One region of the Clostridium saccharobutylicum DSM 13864 genome, then DNA from elsewhere that is predicted to be linked to it. Evidence: a T-box and tRNA genes for the amino acid it is inferred to sense, from the RefSeq annotation. Region 1 holds a T-box; the other holds one or more tRNA genes.
The links. The T-box of region 1 lies ahead of tyrS (tyrosine--tRNA ligase). A T-box ahead of a tRNA ligase gene usually reads a tRNA of that ligase, here a tRNA-Tyr.
Positions count from the first base shown of each region.

Region 1 (10,107 bases):
CGTGAACATCACCAAAGAAAAGATTTTGTCTGTCTGATTCCATAGCTTTAAGTACATCGCTTGGTTTTGGTGTTAAAGGATAGTTTGGCACTCCAAGAATCATACATCCAATTTTAAATTTTGGATTTATCTCATGACCAATTTTTACAGCTAATGCACTTGCAACTAATTCATGATGCATAGCTTGATATAAATCCTGCTTACTTAATTTTTCCTTTGGAGTCCATATACCTGCACTCATATAAGGAAAATGAGTTGCTGAGTTTATTTCATTAAAAGTTAACCAATATTTTACTTTATCTTTATATCTAGTAAATATTGTTCTTACATAGTTTTCAAAAAATCCTATAACCTTTCTATTAACCCATCCATCATAATTCTTAGCTAGCGCAAGTGGAGTTTCATAGTGCGAAATTGTAACTAATGGTTCTATTGCATACTTAGCTAATTCATCAAACACATTATCATAAAATTGTAACCCCTTCTCATTTGGCTCTTTGTCATCACCATTTGGGAATATTCTTGACCAAGCAATTGATAATCTAAAAACTTTAAATCCCATTTCTGCAAAAAGTTTAATATCTTCTTTATATCTATGATAAAAATCAATACCTATAAGCTTCATATTATCTTCTGTTGGCTCATCAGTTAAAGGCCCCATAACTCCTTTTGGAGCTATATCTTGAGTTGATAATCCTTTACCATCTTCATTATATGCACCTTCAAATTGGTTAGCAGCTGTAGCTCCTCCCCATAAAAATCCTTCTGGAAATCTAATTGACATAATCATTCCTCCTAAACTATATAAATTAATACAAAAAAGGCCTTACCACAAATAATATTTTAAGATATTATTTATAACGCGGTAAAGCCTGCATAACCAGTAACATTCCTTTTTTCTATATGAAAATGATATCATATAATTTTTAGTATGTCAAACCTCTTAAATTTATGTCTAAAATAAGTAACTTTAATAATTACTACATTATTTCATTATTTTTACAAACTTCTTTTTTCCAATTTTAATAATATCACCATTGAAAATACACGCATTATCCAAATCATCTATTCTTTTTTGATTTATTTGAACTCCACCTTGATCTACAAGTCTTCTAAATTCTTTATTAGAATTAACATAATTATCCTTTACAAGTAACGATATTATTTCTTTTAACATATTGCATTCTACTGGAATGGCCAGTTCTGGCACTATCTCTGGTAACTTTCCTTTTTTAAACACATCATCAAAGTAGTCAATAGCAATTTTAGTTTCTTCCTCTGTATGGTATAAACTTGTGATAATCTTTGCAAGCTCCAATTTAATATCCCTTGGATTTTTACCTTCTTCTAATTGCTTTTTTATTGTTTCAATTTTATCTGGATGCTCATCTGTCACTAATTCAAAATATTTTATTATAAGATTATCTGGAATTTCCATCACCTTTTTAAACATTATCGTTACATCCTCATCTATTCCAATATAGTTTCCAAGACTTTTACTCATCTTTTCTACTCCATCTAATCCTTCTAGAATTGGCATTAGTATTGCTATTTGTTGTTCCATTTCCATATGCTTTTGAAGTGTTCTCCCCATAAGAATATTAAACGTTTGATCTGTCCCTCCTAATTCCACATCAGATTTTAATGCAACCGAATCGTATCCTTGCATTAATGGGTAGAAAAATTCATGAATTCCTATAGGAGTATTGTTATTGTAACGATTTTTAAAATCCTCCCTCTCTAACATTCTAGCAACTGTGGTATTAGTCGCTAATTTTAATACTTCTTCAAAATTAAGTTTTGACAACCATTCACTATTAAATCTAATTTCAGTTTTTTCCTTATCCAATATCTTTAAAATTTGTTTCTTATACGTTATTGCATTTTCTAAAACCTGTTCTTTACTTAGTGGTTTTCTAGTTTTAGATTTTCCTGTGGGATCACCAATTTTTCCTGTAAAATCTCCTATTACTATCACAGCCTGATGTCCTAAATCTTGCATTTGTTTAATTTTTCTTAAAACCACTGCGTGCCCTAAATGAATATCTGGTGCACTTGGATCTAGTCCTAATTTAATTATTAATGACTTATTCTGTTCTTGACATTTAATTAATTTTTCTTTTAACTCACTAAGACTAATAATCTCAGCTGCTCCTTTTCCTATAATTTTAATTTGTTCATCAATTGTTCTTTTCATTTTTTATAACTCCTTACATCTAATTTTTTCTAATATAAGCAAGTTCTATAAGACTCAATTTGCAATAAAAAGCTGATGTTAGTTTTAATATACAAAAAAACTCTCGTCCTTCACAACATTGTAAAGGACGAGAGTATATCTCCCGTGTTACCACCTTAATTTTATTAACTGCTCACACAATTAACCTCTTCAAGTACGTCATAAAATTATAGCCTAATCTATTAATTTGTAATTAACTATAAAAATTTGGTTATACTTTAGCACTATAACGGGTGCAGGGATCCGTCATCACCTACTTGGAATTGTCTTCCTTTCAGCTTGAAGCTCTAAGATGTATTCAAAATTAGTTTCTATGCACCTCTCATCATCCGGTAACTTTCTGTTTAGCTCATCTAATTTTTACTTATTCTTTTCATTGCCTTTATTGAAAATCTCATACTCCAAAATATAATAAATTATTCTAATAATAATATCTTTTAAATATTAAAGTTTAATAAATTATAAATCTTCATTATGCGAAATATATTAAATTAGTATAAGTTTAGTACAGTAGCTTACCTTTGTCAAGGAATTCATAATTGACAAATTCAAAAATTCTCTGTCGTAAAATGAAAAAAAATATCTTTTTCAATGTATTATTGTAATAATATACTAAATATGGTATTATTGCAATAATACTTGATGGAAATAATATACTATTAATCCAATAATTAAAACAGACGATGATAACTCTTGATTTAATCTAATTTTAGAGTTATCAATTTAATTATGCCAACTAATAAATGTTAAACTTTAGAAAATTTAAGCCTTATAAGCCAAAAAACAAGATTTATGACTGGAGGAAATAAAATGAAAATTAAAATACACAACACTTCGCTAAAAACGGCAATTAGTGTTATGCTAGCGATAGCTATTATTATTGTTACCACTTTTACTGAAGGAATTAATGCTTATGCTGCTTCACTTAACGTAAAAGATAATGGCTCCACAATTGTTGTAGATACTGGATCAGGTCTAGTTTACACAATTAACAAAGCTAATGGTGATATGACATCATGTAAACTTAATGGTACTGAACTTAATGCTAAGAATAAAGCATCACAAATTTCATCAGGTTTAGGATCAGCTCATGTCACTTGGTCAACATTTTCGTCTGGTTCACAAGTTTTAATAACTTGTTCAACCAATACACTTACACAATATTATGCCTCAAAATATGGTGATAACACAATTTATATGTCAACATATATAACTGCTGAACCTTCAGTAAATGAATTACGTTATGTTTTTAGGGGAGATATGAATGTTTTAAAAAATGTTCCTACATACTCAGACATTAGAGGCAATAATGGAGCTATTGAAAGTACTGATGTATATGGTTTTTCTGATGGACATACTGCTTCTAAGTACTATGGAAATGATCAAGCTAAAGATCTAACTATTAAAGGTGCAACTGGTAATAATGTAGGTGTTTTTATGGCTTATGGTAATCGTGAAACCAGTTCTGGTGGATCATTCCAACGTGATATTCAATTTCAAACTGCCTATCCAGATAATATGAATACAGAAATCACTAACTATATGAATTCTACACATGCAAAAACAGAAAACTTCCGCAGCGGATTATTCGGACCATATGCTTTATGTTTTACTAACGGATCAACACCAAGCTTACCTGATTATAAATGGATGGCTACCTTAGGATTAAAAGGTTATGTTGCAGATTCTAATCGTGGTAAAGTAACTTTAAATGGATTGTCTGGAATGGATACACGCTATACATATACTATTGGATTTGCTAATTCAACTGCACAGTACTGGGCTAAAGCTTCTTCAACTGGCGCAGCAACATGTTCAGGTATGAAAGCTGGTAAATATACTATGACTGTATATAAAGGAGAATTAGGTGTTTATACAGAAAGCGTAACAGTAACTGCTAGAGGTACAACAACTATCCCTACACGTACAATTACCGCTGATCCAAGCAAAACACCAACTATATGGCGTATCGGTAACTGGGATGGTACACCTTTAGAGTTTTTAAATGGATCAAATATTCAATACCGTCATCCATCTGATAAACGTAATGCTAGTTGGGGACCAACAACTTTTTCAGTAGGAAGTGCAGATAACAAATTTCCAGCAGCACAATTCCGTGGAGCTAACAGTCCTACAACAGTAACTTTTAACCTTACTCATGGCCAAGCAGCTGCAGGTCACACCCTTAAAATTGGTATTACTACTGCTTACAATAATGGAAGACCTAGTGTTACTATTAATGGACATGCTTTGCCTAATCTAAGTGCTCCAATAGAACCCGGTCAACGCACACTAACTGTTGGCACTTACAGGGGAAACAATGCAACACTTGCTTGGAACATTCCATCATCTTACTTTGTAGCTGGATCAAACACAATAACTATTAAACCTGTTAGTGGTTCAAGTGATATTAGTGCTTACCTTAGCGCTTCTTATGCTTACGATTGCTTAGAACTTGACAATTAGTAATATAATGTAGAATTTAATCATAATTCAACAATAAGAACCACCCGTAAAAAAACGGGTGGTTTATTGTTATTACTGTCTGTGTTACTCTCACACTAAGCCAAAATATAATCCTCCATTAACCAACATCTTCTAAATTTAAATTCCTTAAAAAGTCATTTTCTCATTGATGTTTCCTACAAATATTTATATATTTTGATAGGAAAATATTAACATATTTTTTATAAAAATATTTTCGCAAAGTTTTAAGGATATTATCCATAAATAGATATATGTAAATTAATCATTGCTGTGAGCATGACCCCATTCACAAATATCCTGCATAATTTTTGAAAGCGATAATCCTCGTTCTGATAATGAATATTCTACTTTAGGTGGTACTTGAGGATATTCTTTTCTAATTATTAGTTTATTACCTTCTAACTCCTTTAATTTTTGACTAAGCATTTTGTGAGTAATTCCTGTTAAAGTTCTTTTTAACTCACTATATCTCATTACAGAATTACGCTTAAGTTGATGTAGAATTATTAAATTCCATTTACCTCCTATCATTGATATTGTATATCCAAATGGAGTTTCTAGCGGATTGTCAATTTTACACATGCATTTCATTTCTAACTCTCCTTTTAGGTAGTATCATACTTTTAAGTGCGTTCTACCATTTATACTTACATTGTTGTATATTAATAATATCAATTTATTAATCCATATACAATAAAGCGCTATCAAAAAAATAACAAGTCAGTATGATAGTCTATTTTGTGCATACTGCGTCAGTAATATTAGCTAATAATCCACTATAAGCTAACATCTCTTCCTTGTCTGACACAAAATGTACTTGGTATCTTTGGCCTGTTATTTTCTTTCTAGTGCCTAAAACGAGATGTAAAGTTAATTTTTACTAATTTAAAAATAATATTAATTGAGAATCTAGAAATATTAAATAGAGGAAAAAACTATATTTGTATAATTTCTTCCTCTATATTTTAATTTATTATTTAATTATAATACATCTTCTTCCGCCTGAATATCTATTATCTCCGCATCTGTATTACATTCTATAAATGTTATTATATTCTCAATTGTTGAGTCCATTTGAGATGAACTTCCACATATTCCTGTGATTCCTATAACTATTGTTTGATGCATATCCTGACATTCTACTTCACATACTGATATATTAAATTTATTTCTAAGCCTCTGTACTATGCTTTTTACAATCATTCTTTTTTCTTTTAATGAATGTACCCATGAAGCTCTTAATTTAACTTTCATAAGTAATATTTTCATAACTATCCTCCGCTTCTATTTATCAAATTATATAATAAAAGAAAATAATAAGTCAAAGATATGATTTATAATTCACCTCATACTGACTTAGGCACAATCAAATAAATAAGTTTAACCCTGAATCTTCAGTAGCTCCTAAATATGAAGCAACTCCCCCAATTTCAACTCCATCAATAAATTCTTCCTTCTTTATTCCCATTAAGTCCATACTCATAGAACATGCAACGACCTTAACTCCCATCTTAATTGCATTTGTTATTAATGTTTCTAAATCATCAACATTATGCTTTTTCATTATTTGTTTTATCATTGTTGGTCCCATTCCCATCATATTCATTTGAGATAGTGGTAATTTCCCTGCATGTCCTGGTAACATAATATCAAACATTTTTTCCATAGAATCCTTATTAACTTTAGGTTTATTCTTTTGCTTTAATATATTAAGGCCCCAAAATGTGAAGAACATAGTAACTTCTTTTCCCATGGATGCAGCTCCTGTTGCTATTATAAATGATGCTATTGCTTTATCAAAGTCTCCACTAAATACTACTAAAGTCGCACCATTCTTTTCTGCTGTTAAAGCTGTAGAACTTTCTTGTTTTTTATTAGTACCTTTTTGTATATAAGCTACGAAAGCTTTTTCATCTTTATTAAATTCTGATTTCAATAAGGTATTGTTCGTTTTTTCACACCATGACTTTATATCTTTACTAAAACCTGGATCACTCGCTTTCACTTCTAAAATTTCTTCATCTTCCATTTTACTTATTTCTTCAAATACCTTTCTTATTGGTCCTGGACATTGAAGTCCACATGCATTTAAAGTTACCTTAGCGTTTATTTCTGTTATATCTAAGTCTTCTAAACTCATTACTGCTACCTCTTCTTTTATATCTTTATTTCTTTCATGTTGATCTCTGATGCTTTTTTCTGCATTCTTTACATAAAAATATGTCTTTATTCCGCCGTCAATGTTAGTACATTTAATTCCATGCTGTTCTAATAACCTACAGCCAACATATCCTCTTAACCCTACTTGACATGTAACATAGATATCTTTATCTTTTGGTATTTCATTCAACCTATTTCTTAATTCTCCAAGTGGAATATGCATATAATTATCAAATGTTCCTGTTGCTAACTCAAATTCTTCTCTAACATCTAATATTATTGAATTTTTCTTATCTAATTTATCTATTTGATCCCATTCAATTATATCTACTATACCATCTATAATATTCGAAGCATAATATCCTAGCATATTAACTGGATCTTTTGCTGAATTATATGGTGGTGCATAACAAACCTCAACATCTTGTAAATCAAAAACATTAAGATTTCCTTTAATGGCTGTTGCAATTATATCTATGCGCTTTTCAACACCATCCATCCCAACACCTTGAGCTCCAAATATTGTTCCATTTTTGGGATCAAATAACATTTTAAATGCTATAGGAAAAGCCCCTGGATAATATCCAGCATGAGACCCTGGATGTATATGAATAGCCTTATATTCTATCCCCAATCTTTTTAATGTTTTCTCATTATTCCCAGTAGTAGCTACTGTATAATCAAATACCTTTGCTACTGATGAGCCAAGTGATCCTTTATATTCTACATTTTTTCCACATATATTATCTGCTACTATTCTACCTTGACGATTTGCAGGCCAAGCTAATGGAATCATTGTAGGTTTTTTATTTACAAAATCCATTATTTCAACAGCATCACCTAACGCATAAATATTAGGATCAGAAGTTTTCATATTCTTATCAACTACAATAGCACATTTTTCATTTATCTTAATATTAGCATCCTTAGCTATCGCTGTTTCTGGCTTAACTCCAATTGATAATATTATCATATCCGCATCAATTTCTTTTCCACTACTTAATATTATTTTTTTGCCTTTATTATCAAAAGATTTTACTCCATCATTCAATATTAGTTGTATATTTTTATCTATTAAATGTTCATGAATTATGCTTACCATTTCTATATCAAGAGCTGCCATAACTTGGTTGCTTGCTTCTACTAACGTAATATTTATTCCTCTTTCATGAAGATTTTCAGCCATTTCAAGACCTATAAATCCTCCACCTACTATGACTGCATTTTTAATTTTTTTATTATCTACATATGACTTGATTTTATCAGTATCAGGTATATTCCTAAGAGTAAACAGATTATCGCATTCTTCAATCCCTGGTATTGGTGGTTTTAATGGATTAGCTCCTGGTGATAAAACTAATACATCATAACCTTCTTCATAAATCTCTCCATTTTTCTTATTTCCAATTTTTATCTTTTTATTATCTTTATCTATCCTTATAACTTCGCTTAAGTTTCGTATGTCCAAATTAAACTTAGCGCTCATTTCTTCTACTGTTTGAACAATCAATTTTTCTCTTTCGTTAATAGTTCCTCCTATATAGTATGGAAGACCACAGTTAGCAAAAGATATATATTCACCTTTTTCTATCATGATTATTTCTGCATTTTCATCTAATCTTCTAAGCCTTGCTGCAGTTGATGCTCCCCCTGCAACTCCACCTACAATAATAACTTTTTTAGCCATATTATCTCTCCTCATAATTATTAAAATTTATAAATAATAATTTATTTGATTGTGACTTATTAATATATTTTGTTTAAAAAACAAACTTTATTCAATCATTCCCATTTAGAAATCATAGGATTTTTATTTTTTAGATTCTTGATTTCTTTTCTTAAGTTTATATCATAAACTTATACTTATCTGTGATTTTGTCACACAGAATTTTTCAATCTATTCGAATATGTATAAATAGTCAAAATAATAGACACTCTTTTGCGTAGTACTGCTAGACAATTCAGCAGCTCACTACAAAAGAGTGTCTTCTATTTCTAATTTCGGATAAATATTAAAAGCAAAGTGTGATTTATAAATTATTAAAGAACTAATCAATTAACATATTATTTTATAACAACTTGCTAGCTGTAAAACTTTTATGCTCATGAGCAGATCTCCCTAATAGACTTGCTATAAGACCGATCTTATTCCTTGCCTAACGAAAAATAATCTTTACATTTTGAGATTGTTATTTTATTTCGTGTGCCTAAGTCTAAATTCTAAGTTGTTTATCTATACATAATTCTTATTTCATTCTTGATATTACTAATCCAGCTTTATATCCAATAAATTCACTATAATTAAATTTAATTATTTTGTCTCCATTAATCAATACTTCATCACTTGCTAATGTAGAAGTATCAACCCCTATATGCTTCGAAAAACTCCTTGTAGTTCCTAATGCTATAACATTTGTAAATTGAGTAACACTAATATCATTAGCATTCTTCGATGCTATTATAGCTCTATATTTATTTGTAGCAAGAAATTTTTTTATATAACTTTTAACACTAGAAGACAACATTCCATAAGCATCTATAATTAGAGTATCACCATTATTCATATCTGATACAAACTGTTTCACCTTTACTACATTGCTAGATACAAACAATGATTTAACATTATCATATTTGTCAAATACCTTAGATAATTCATATTCAGCATCTATAAAATAAATATTCTCGCCTTTATCTATACAGTTCTCCATCAAAGTAGCTAAAATTGATGTCTTTCCTTTATTAACTCCGCCAGTTATGAATACGTTACCATAGTTGAATTGATCAAATACTCTTTCCATATTATCCCCCACTAACTTTTCTCAATATTTTATTATATTTTTGTAATTTAAGCACCAAATAAAGATTATATAATCTTTTTCCTTATTAAAATTATATACTCTCTATTTTTATTATATGCAGATACACATATAAAATTATTCATTCAAATACATTTAAGTTAATGTAATAAAGTACATGATTTTTTACAGAATAAAGACTGCCGATTTCTCGACAGCCTTATGTTATAAAAACTAAATTAGTTTTTATAACATAATTTCTATATATTATGGAGTTACCAATTTAGTTGAAAAATCATTTGTATTATAACACATTACAGCATCTGCTCCAGATACCTTATGTATTTTTACTCTTAATCTTTGGTTAGCAAGTGAAACCTGACCTAAATTATATGAATATACAGTTGGATGATTTCCACCACCAGTTTT
Region 1 is NC_022571.1:1,684,972-1,695,078, reverse strand. Features, by position in the region: gene CLSA_RS07355 (glycoside hydrolase family 1 protein) at 1-784, opposite strand, end outside; gene tyrS (tyrosine--tRNA ligase) at 986-2,197, opposite strand; T-box leader at 2,318-2,622, opposite strand; gene CLSA_RS07345 (rhamnogalacturonan lyase B N-terminal domain-containing protein) at 3,047-4,702, shown strand; gene CLSA_RS07340 (winged helix-turn-helix transcriptional regulator) at 4,982-5,314, opposite strand; gene CLSA_RS07335 (DUF503 domain-containing protein) at 5,705-5,992, opposite strand; gene CLSA_RS07330 (CoA-disulfide reductase) at 6,090-8,570, opposite strand; gene CLSA_RS07325 (ATP-binding protein) at 9,130-9,681, opposite strand; gene CLSA_RS07320 (glycoside hydrolase family 16 protein) at 9,946-10,107, opposite strand, start outside.

Region 2 (10,107 bases), 1.1 Mb from region 1:
TCTTCTACCCTCCATAAGTCTTCCTGTGAATTCATCAACAATTATTACTTCTCCATCCTTAACCATGTAATCTTTATCTCTTCTCATGGCAAAGTTAGCTTTTAAAGCTTGTGTTACATAATGTTGTAATTCTATATTTTCAGCATCTGCATAATTTTCTACTTTAAATGTTGCTTCTGCTTTTCTAACACCTTCATCTGTTAACATTACTGCATTAGCTTTTTCGTCTCTTGTAAAATCTCTTTCTTCAGCTAATTTCTTTGCAAAATAATCTGCCACTTTATAAAATTCAGTTGATTTATCCCCTTGACCTGAAATTATAAGTGGAGTTCTAGCTTCATCAATTAAAATTGAGTCAACTTCATCGACTACAGCAAAGTTTAATGGTCTTTGAACTCTTTCTTCTTTATAAATAACCATGTTATCTCTTAAATAATCAAATCCAAATTCATTGTTAGTTCCATAAGTAATATCTGAACCATATGCTTCTCTTCTTTGGTCATTATTTAACTCATGTACTATAATACCTGTTGTCAATCCTAAGAATCCGTATAATTGACTCATTTGCTCAGCATCTCTTTTTGCAAGATAGTCATTAACAGTTACTATATGTACCCCAGCTTCACTTAATCCATTTAAGTATGCTGGTAATGTTGCAACTAATGTTTTACCTTCACCAGTTTTCATTTCTGATATTCTACCTTGGTGAAGTACCATTCCTCCCATAAGTTGTTCATCATAATGTTTCATACCTAAAACTCTTGATGATGCTTCTCTAACAACTGCAAATGCTTCTGGTAATATATCATCTAAAGTTTCCCCATTTTTTAATCTTTCCTTAAATTCTGGAGTCTTAGCTTTAAGCTCATCATCCGTAAGCTTTTGCATAGCTTCATCTAAATCATTAATTTTCTTTATAGTAGGTCTAAGCCTATTAACTTCTCTTTCACTATATGTTCCAAATAAGGCACTTAATAATCCCATAATGTCATCCTTTCGAAATCTTATATTTCAATAATTACTTTCTAATCATTTTAAAAATCAAGTATTAACGTATTTTTTAATTATAACATTTTATTTATCTATTTTTCAATAAAAGTCCTGATTTTTATAGTAAATTCAGTCTTAAACGCTGAATATTGAAGAAAATAACAAGTGAATAAATTATAATCCATACTTTAACTATAATACATCAACACATTTACATAATAGTTCATAATCAAATACTTTAAGTCTTTATTTAGCATAAATATAAACAATATTATAAACTTTTTATTTTTCATATATCATTATCAATCACTAACAAAATAAATATATATTTCCTAATATATTATAATTTCCTAAAAAGCAAAAAATATTCTCATCCTAATTTTACGTAGAATGAGAATATTTTAAACTTAGGCAAATAAAAATAAATAACAAGTCCAAATTTACCTTGGCCATTTTTCATCAGGCAAGGAAGTAAAGTGCCATCATAGCTAGTGTATTATGACACTTTACTTATACAGTATGATAGAAAATAGGCTGGCAGATGGACTTGTTGCTTTTGATTTTACCTTCTTATATGAATTCCGGCTCTAATAAACCATAATCTCCATCTTTTCTCTTATAAATAACATTCACTTTACTAGTATCTGCATCTTGATATACAAAGAAATTATGTCCAAGTAAATCCATCTGAAGAATTGCTTCTTCTGAATTCATAGGCTTAACCCCAAATTTCTTAACCTTAACTAATTTGCCCTCTTCTTCTTCAAATGGCTTAAGATCTATTTTATTTATTTCACCGAATCTCAATGATCCGTTATGTTTTCTTGATAACTTAGTTTTTTGCTTTCTAATTTGTCTTTCTAGCTTGTCCTCTACTAAATCTAAAGATTTATACATATCATCAGTCGATTCTTCTCCTCTTAGTATAACTCCATTAAACGGGATAGTAACTTCTATGATATGTCTATTTTTTTGAACACTCAATGTAGCTTTTGCTTCTACATTAGGATCAAAATACTTTTCCAATTTGGTTATCTTTTTTTGCACAATTTCCTTTAATGCACTTGTTAATTCGATATTTTTTGCTATAACTGTTACTTTCATAACTTTCAGCCCCTCTCTATATGAAAAAGTTTTTGAAAAATTTATATCCTTGTGTTAAATATATTTTAACATATCAACACTTGCTTAACAAGATATTTTTCAGTAAATTCTGAAAATTAAAAAGTAAAAAAAGTAAAGCTAGTTGACCTGGTCTTTGACCCCACACTCGCCTGCTGGAATTTTCGCTAATAGAAATTAATCCCTCACTACTAACTCTCTCAACCTTTACATGCTGGCAGGACTTACTTCTATACCGCACCATGCTCCTTAGACATTTTGCCTAAATTACGTGGATCGTTTTGCCTGCGACTGGCTTCGACTTTCAACCACAAACCTAGCTTTACATTAATATTATATATGACTTTTCGATAACGTCAATAGTTTTATATCTTTTGCACCAAATTTTTTTAATATTTTATATCCTTCTTTCAATGTTATTCCTGTTGTAGTAACATCATCTATTAAAATAATATTAATGTCATTTAGATTTATACCTTCTTTTAACTTAAATGCATCTTTTATATTTTCATATCTTTCATCTTTCCTAAGCGTCTTTTGCTCTTTTGTTTCTCTTTGCTTAATTAAAGTTTCTACGACTTCAATTGATAAATCTCTGGAAATTTTTTCAGCTATATATTCACATTGATTAAAACCTCTAGATTTCTTAGATTTCTTGGATAATGGTATATATGTTAATATGTATTTTTCATATTCAATATATTTAACTATATACTCCTCTAAAAGTTTTGATAAAATATCACCTGCCGTAAAATTACTTTTAAATTTAAACTGCAATATTAATTCTTTTAATACTCCACCATAATATCCATAACTAAGTATCTCTTCTTCTTCACAATACCTTATTATATTAATGCTCTTCTTACATGATGTACATATCCCAAAGCATTCACTTTCCTTGCATATTATACAATAATTCTCTATTGGATATATGACTTCTATTATTCCTTGTAATAGATTTACTATACTTCTCTTAAACGTTTTTCCCATACCTTTTTATTGAAATCTCTTGCCATATCTTTAGCCTTTTCCATATCATTTGAAATAAAATTTGATACTAATAAAACCTCTGGCAATTTTGCGTTTATCTTTCTCATTTGCCCACATATATATAGTATCTTTTTATAAGTATATCTTTCATGATCAGAAAACAGAACTACAGCATCATCAACATAGCAGTATTCAAGTAACTCCTCTATTTTATTTGTTATTACAAATATTGCCTTATCTTTATATTTTGATACTCTTTCGCATCTTTTTATTTCATCCTGCTTAGAAACCTTTATTACCCTAACATCTGAAAGCTTTAACTTATTTTGAAAATAATCATACACTATTTCAAGTTTCTCTTTATCTGGAACATATATACATACCTTATGATTATTATCTTTAAACCATTTTAAATAATCATAAAGGCTATATGGAATATCCTCATTCAAATCTATTCTAGTAGTTATTATCCTCGGTTCTAAAAAAGGTTGATTATAGTTATACGCTGCAAGTTCAAATTTTTCTCCAATTAATGCTACCTTTTCAATACTATATAATAGAACTCTTCCTCCTAACCTGGAGCATATATCTAAAAATTCTATTATAGCAACATTACTCAAGTTCGAAAAATAAGTTATATCATCAAAGATAACCAAATCATATTCACCTTTAATTTGAAATAAATTCTTATAATTAACAAAAGTCAATTTTGTTGCTGCATTTCCACTTTCAATATATGAATGAGTTATATTTGAATCAAATTCTTTTATTGAGCTTATCAACTCTCTATTTTCTCCTTTTTTGCCCCATACATATAATATATTTCCACCATTATTTGAAATTTGGCTTACTATATTAGAAAAAATGCATGATGTATTAAACGGAACTGTTATTATAGTTAAAAATCTTATATTCTTTTTATACCAATAATCAATTTTTTTTATAGCATACTTTAAATCTTCTAAGTTGACCTTGCATAAGCTTCCCATAATATATACTCCTTCCAACTATTCTCCGAACTCGTCTTTGGTTATTATGTCCCTGATTCTATATTTTAAAGCGGAATACCTCTCCATACTATTTGTATTATTAACCATATACATTAATGCTTTTTGATAACCAACAACAACAACTAACTGTTTTGCTCTTGTTATTCCTGTATAAAGTAAATTACGATTCATTAAAAATGGTGATCCCATAAATGCTGGAATTATTACAACTTTAAACTCACTCCCTTGACTCTTATGAATTGTTGTTGCATAAGCTAAATCTAATTCATCTAAAAAGTTAAAGTCATATATAACTTTTCTTTCATCATCAAATATGATTGTTAAGGTTTTTTTTTCTTCATCTATACTTTGAATAAATCCCAAATCTCCATTGAAAACTCCAACGCCTTCATTTTCGCCTTCCCCATTAACTCTAACCCATTTTAAAGAATAGTTATTTTTGGTTTGCATAACCTTATCCCCTTCTCTAAAATCCATATCTCGTGAAGTTTTTTCTTTTTTATCTTTTGACGCCGGATTAAATATTTCTTGAAGCCTCATGTTTAAATTATTAACTCCAAGAGTTCCTTTTCTCATTGGTGTTAAAACTTGCATGTCTCTTAATTTATCCCACGATTTATTAAATTTAGGAAGTCTTCTATTAAGCAAATCTATTATTGTATCCACAATTTTCTCTTGATTATCCACATTTATAAAGAAAAAATCTTTATCTTTCTGATTTAATAACGGCATATGTCCTTCATTAATTCTATGCGCATTTACCACAATTAAGCTCTCATTACCTTGTCTAAAAATTTCTTTTAATCTTACTACCTTTATATACTCACATTCTATAAGATCCTTTAATACATTTCCTGGTCCAACAGACGGCAATTGATCAACATCTCCAACAATTATTAATCTTGTACCTAAATTAATAGCTTTTAGTAAACTATGCATAAGCATTATATCAATCATTGATGCTTCATCAATTATAATCACATCACAATCCAGAGGTGATGATTCCCCCTTTTCAAAAACTGATTCATCATCTTCTGAAACTCCCATTTCTAAAAGTCTATGTATTGTTTTTGCCTCTCTCCCAGTAGATTCAGTCATTCTCTTAGCTGCTCTACCTGTTGGTGCTCCCAAAATCACCTTCATTCCGTTATTCTCATATATATGAATTATTGATTTAATAATTGTAGTTTTTCCTGTTCCAGGTCCTCCAGTAATTATTTCTATTCCATTACTAAATGCGCCTTTTATCGCCTCTATTTGAGATGGTGCAAACTGTATCTTTTGCTCCTTTTCAAAAACATCAATCTCAAAATCAATATCTGAGTTTATTGTTTGTGTCTCTTGTAATCCTAAAGTAATTATCTTGCTAGTTACTCCAAGTTCACAATAATAGTATTGAAGTAAAAATCCAACTTCAATATCATTTACTTTTTCAACAATTATTTTTTGTTCTGCTGCCATACTGTATATATTTTTTTCTATAAGCTCCTTAGATACTAATAAGTTTTTTTGACAGTCTTCTATTATATTTTCTTTTGGCATAAATATATTTCCAGCAGCACAAAACTGATTCATAACATATTTAATTCCACTCTGAATTCTAAATTCAGAATCGCTCGCAATTCCAATACTCATAGCAATTCTATCTGCAGTTTTAAAACCAATTCCCGAAATTTCATCACATAATACATATGGATTACTAGATACTATTTGCCTTGCATTAACTCCAAACTTTTTATATATTTTTACACATTGATTATTAGTTACACCATGTTTATGAAAATATAATATTACATCTTTTAAACCTTGTTGTTCGATATATGATTCATATATAATTTGAAATTTCTTTTCTCCTATACCTTCTATCTCCATAAGTCTTTCGATATGATTTTCCATTATATCTAATGTTTCTTCTCCGAACTTTGCTATTATCTTTTTAGCAGTAACAGGACCAATACCATGTATTATACCAGCACTTAAATATTTCTCTATTCCATCTAATGAATTTGGAAGAAGCTCTTCATAATCCTGAATATTAAATTGATTTCCAAACTGCTTATGTACTGTCCAATCTCCTGTTACTTTTACATTTTGACCTTCCTTAATAAGAGGAACAGTACCTACCGCATTAATCAGATTCTTTTCAGTTCTTATTTTACAAACTACATAACCAGTATCTTCACTTCTAAAAACAATGCTTTCAACAAAACCATTTAGGACTTCCATAGAATCTCTCCAAATCTTTTATATAATATATTAATTATTTTCTCGCAAATAATTAATTTCTAACCAAAATTATTTATTTTATATTTTTTTCAATTATATCATAAATTGAATATTCTACATTATTAAGTATAAGTTTCATTATTATAACTCATCCCATTCATTAAATAAACAGAATAAAGCGACCACTCTACTTTTAATAAAGAAAATGACTAACCAACAGTCTACTACACATTAAAAATGAGGTTAATTTAAAACAAATTAGTTTCAAATTAACCTCATTCTATTTAAAAAATATATAGATGTTCTAATTAACTCTTATAGATATTTTTTAATTTCTTCAACCTTATTTAATTGTTCCCATGGTAAATTAAGATCGTTTCTTCCAAAATGTCCATAAGCAGCTGTTTGTTTATAGATTGGTCTTCTTAATTCAAGATCTCTAATAATAGCACCTGGTCTTAAATCAAATACCTTTTCTACTATTTCAACTATATTATTTTCTGCTAATCTTCCTGTTCCAAAAGTATCAACTGTTATAGAAACTGGTTTAGCAACTCCTATTGCATAAGCTAATTGTATTTCTAGCTTATCAGCAACTCCTGCAGCAACTAAATTCTTAGCTACCCATCTTGCAGCATAAGCAGCTGATCTATCAACTTTAGTTGGATCCTTTCCTGAGAAAGCACCGCCACCGTGTCTACCATATCCACCATAAGTATCAACGATTATTTTTCTTCCTGTTAATCCTGAATCTCCTTGTGGACCTCCAACAACAAATCTTCCTGTTGGATTTATGAAATATCTAGTTTCATTATCTAATAATTCTGCTGGAACTACTGCTTTGATAACATATTCCTTAAGATCATTTTCAATTTGTTCTAATGATACCTTTTCATCATGTTGAGTTGAAATAACAATAGTATCAATTCTCTTTGGCTTATTGTCTTCATATTCAACAGTAACTTGAGTTTTACCATCAGGTCTTAAATAATCTAATGTATTGTTTTTTCTTACTTCTGTAAGTCTTCTTGATAACTTGTGAGCCATAGATATTGGAAGTGGCATAAATTCTTCTGTTTCATTTGTTGCAAAACCAAACATCATACCTTGGTCTCCTGCACCTACTGCTTCTACCGCATCCTTTTCACCTTTTCTAGATTCAAATGCTTCATCAACTCCCATAGCTATATCTGCTGATTGTTCATCTATAGATGTTAAAACTGAGCAAGTATCGCAATCGAATCCATATTTAGCTCTATCATATCCGATTTCTCTAACAGTCTCTCTTACTACCTTTGGGATATCAACATAACAATTTGTTGAGATTTCCCCCATAACCATAACCATACCTGTAGTAGTACATGTTTCACATGCAACTCTTGCAAGAGGATCTTGTGCTAAAATAGCATCTAAAATACCATCTGAAATTTGATCGCACATCTTATCTGGATGTCCTTCTGTAACTGATTCTGAAGTAAATAATCTTTTCATAACTTTCTCCCTTCATTGGAACTCTTTATCATTACCCTTATTACATCTAAACGTATTTAATTGAAATAAAAAAAACTCTTCGATAAGAAGAGTACAATTCAATAATCCTTTTCTTATCTCGTAGATATAATCTACAGGAATTGGCACCTTGTAAATACAGGTTGCCGGGTTTCATAGGGCCCTTTCCCTCCACCTCTCTTGATAAGAGTAACCTTAATTTAATTTTCATTCATATCATAACATATCATATTATACTAGTCAATATTATATTTATAATTAATGATACAAAGCGAATAGTGAATGATTAAAGATTAATTATTGATCATTTGTTATTCACTTTTCTCTATATAATACTCTCTTAGCTGTTGATATCACTCAACTTTAAAATCCAAAATTCTCATACTTTTCTAGACATAAAAAAAAGAATAAACACAGTTTATTCTTTTTTGGTGGAGGAAGATGGATTCGAACCATCGAAACGAAACGTAACAGATTTACAGTCTGCCCCCTTTGGCCACTCGGGAACTCCTCCATATTTTATTTTATATATTAAAATAGTTTTAATTATTTATCAAATATCTCAATATTTGATTGGAGCTGGCAATAGGAATCGAACCTACAACCTGCTGATTACAAGTCAGCTGCTCTACCGTTGAGCCATGCCAGCATATTTTATTAAAGTTTTATAATGGTGGGCACAACAGGGCTCGAACCTGTGACCCCCTGCTTGTAAGGCAGGTGCTCTCCCAGCTGAGCTATGCGCCCATTATAAATTGGTGGAGGAAGATGGATTCGAACCATCGAAACGAAACGTAACAGATTTACAGTCTGCCCCCTTTGGCCACTCGGGAATTCCTCCATATTTTGTTTTATATATTAAGATACTTTTAATCATTTATCAAATATCTTAATATTTGATTGGAGCTGGCAATAGGAATCGAACCTACAACCTGCTGATTACAAGTCAGCTGCTCTACCGTTGAGCCATGCCAGCATATTTTATTAAAGTTTTATAATGGTGGGCACAACAGGGCTCGAACCTGTGACCCCCTGCTTGTAAGGCAGGTGCTCTCCCAGCTGAGCTATGCGCCCATTATAAATTGGTGGAGGAAGATGGATTCGAACCATCGAAACGAAACGTAACAGATTTACAGTCTGCCCCCTTTGGCCACTCGGGAATTCCTCCATATTTTGTTTTTCTTTGTCGTTGTTTTTCAGAACCAATCGACAAGGATTAGTATATATTCAAAAGACTTTTATTTCAACTCCGCTATTCCTTAATATATCTAATTTATTTTGTATATTCTCTACTTTTCTTTAACATTCTTTCTTTTACACTACTAAACATAATTATTTTTTAACAACTGATCAACTGCATCCATATCAAGAAACTTAGATGATATTTCCTTTATTTTTTCATAATCCTCATTTGTAAGTCTCTTCTTTAAAAGCACAAAAATATTTTTTATTCCCTTTTGTTCATCTGAATCTTGAATATATTCTTTTATTTTTCCTAAATCAAAAGCAGATAATTTTCCCAATATTGATTCGAAATTCTTCTTATCTTCTATCTGTAACTGTTTTAATATATCATTCTTATCCACTTTATATATAGATTGTGTATAATTTACCGTTTCTTTACTAATCTCCTCTTTATTTGAGTTTTTTTCTTCTGGATACCAATAAAATATCAAATAAACATTTAACAGCAGTGCAACCATTAATACTATACATATAAAAACTTTTTTCATATTTCCCCTCCTTTAATAGTATTTATTTCCATTTAATATTTTTTTATACTATCCTCTCTTTAATCATCATATATATTTTATATAAGGAGGTATGTCCTTTGATAAAATCAGATATTAACAATGATTCTAATCTTTCCTCTTATAATTTAGCTCTAAAAATTAAAAATTATATTAGCCAAGATACTATAATTGTCTGTATCGGAACTGATAAATGTATTGGAGATTGTCTTGGTCCCTTGGTTGGTTCTCTATTAACTGAAAACTTTTTCCCTTTACCAGTATACGGAACTTTATCTTATCCGATTCATGCTTTAAATATAGATGAACGTCTGAATGAAATCTATTCCAAGCACCCTAATGCCTCTATAATTGGTGTTGACGCTTGCTTGGGCAATGAAGATGATATTGGAAAAATAAGAATAAGGGATTACGCAATACATCCAGGTAAAGGAGTTGGAAAGGAACTTCCTGAAGTTGGTATAGCATCAGTAATAGGAATTGTTGATTCTAGCGATAATTCTGAATTC
Region 2 is NC_022571.1:546,206-556,312, reverse strand. Features, by position in the region: gene secA (preprotein translocase subunit SecA) at 1-984, opposite strand, end outside; gene hpf (ribosome hibernation-promoting factor, HPF/YfiA family) at 1,561-2,094, opposite strand; gene CLSA_RS02615 (ComF family protein) at 2,446-3,102, opposite strand; gene CLSA_RS02610 (hypothetical protein) at 3,075-4,091, opposite strand; gene recD2 (SF1B family DNA helicase RecD2) at 4,110-6,338, opposite strand; gene metK (methionine adenosyltransferase) at 6,654-7,829, opposite strand; SAM riboswitch class I at 7,940-8,037, opposite strand; tRNA gene CLSA_RS02595 (tRNA-Tyr) at 8,277-8,361, opposite strand; tRNA gene CLSA_RS02590 (tRNA-Thr) at 8,422-8,496, opposite strand; tRNA gene CLSA_RS02585 (tRNA-Val) at 8,519-8,594, opposite strand; tRNA gene CLSA_RS02580 (tRNA-Tyr) at 8,604-8,688, opposite strand; tRNA gene CLSA_RS02575 (tRNA-Thr) at 8,749-8,823, opposite strand; tRNA gene CLSA_RS02570 (tRNA-Val) at 8,846-8,921, opposite strand; tRNA gene CLSA_RS02565 (tRNA-Tyr) at 8,931-9,015, opposite strand; gene CLSA_RS02560 (hypothetical protein) at 9,170-9,580, opposite strand; gene yyaC (spore protease YyaC) at 9,679-10,107, shown strand, end outside.
Region 2: it encodes a tRNA-Tyr, which carries the amino acid that the T-box ahead of tyrS (tyrosine--tRNA ligase) is inferred to sense. The anticodon was not compared.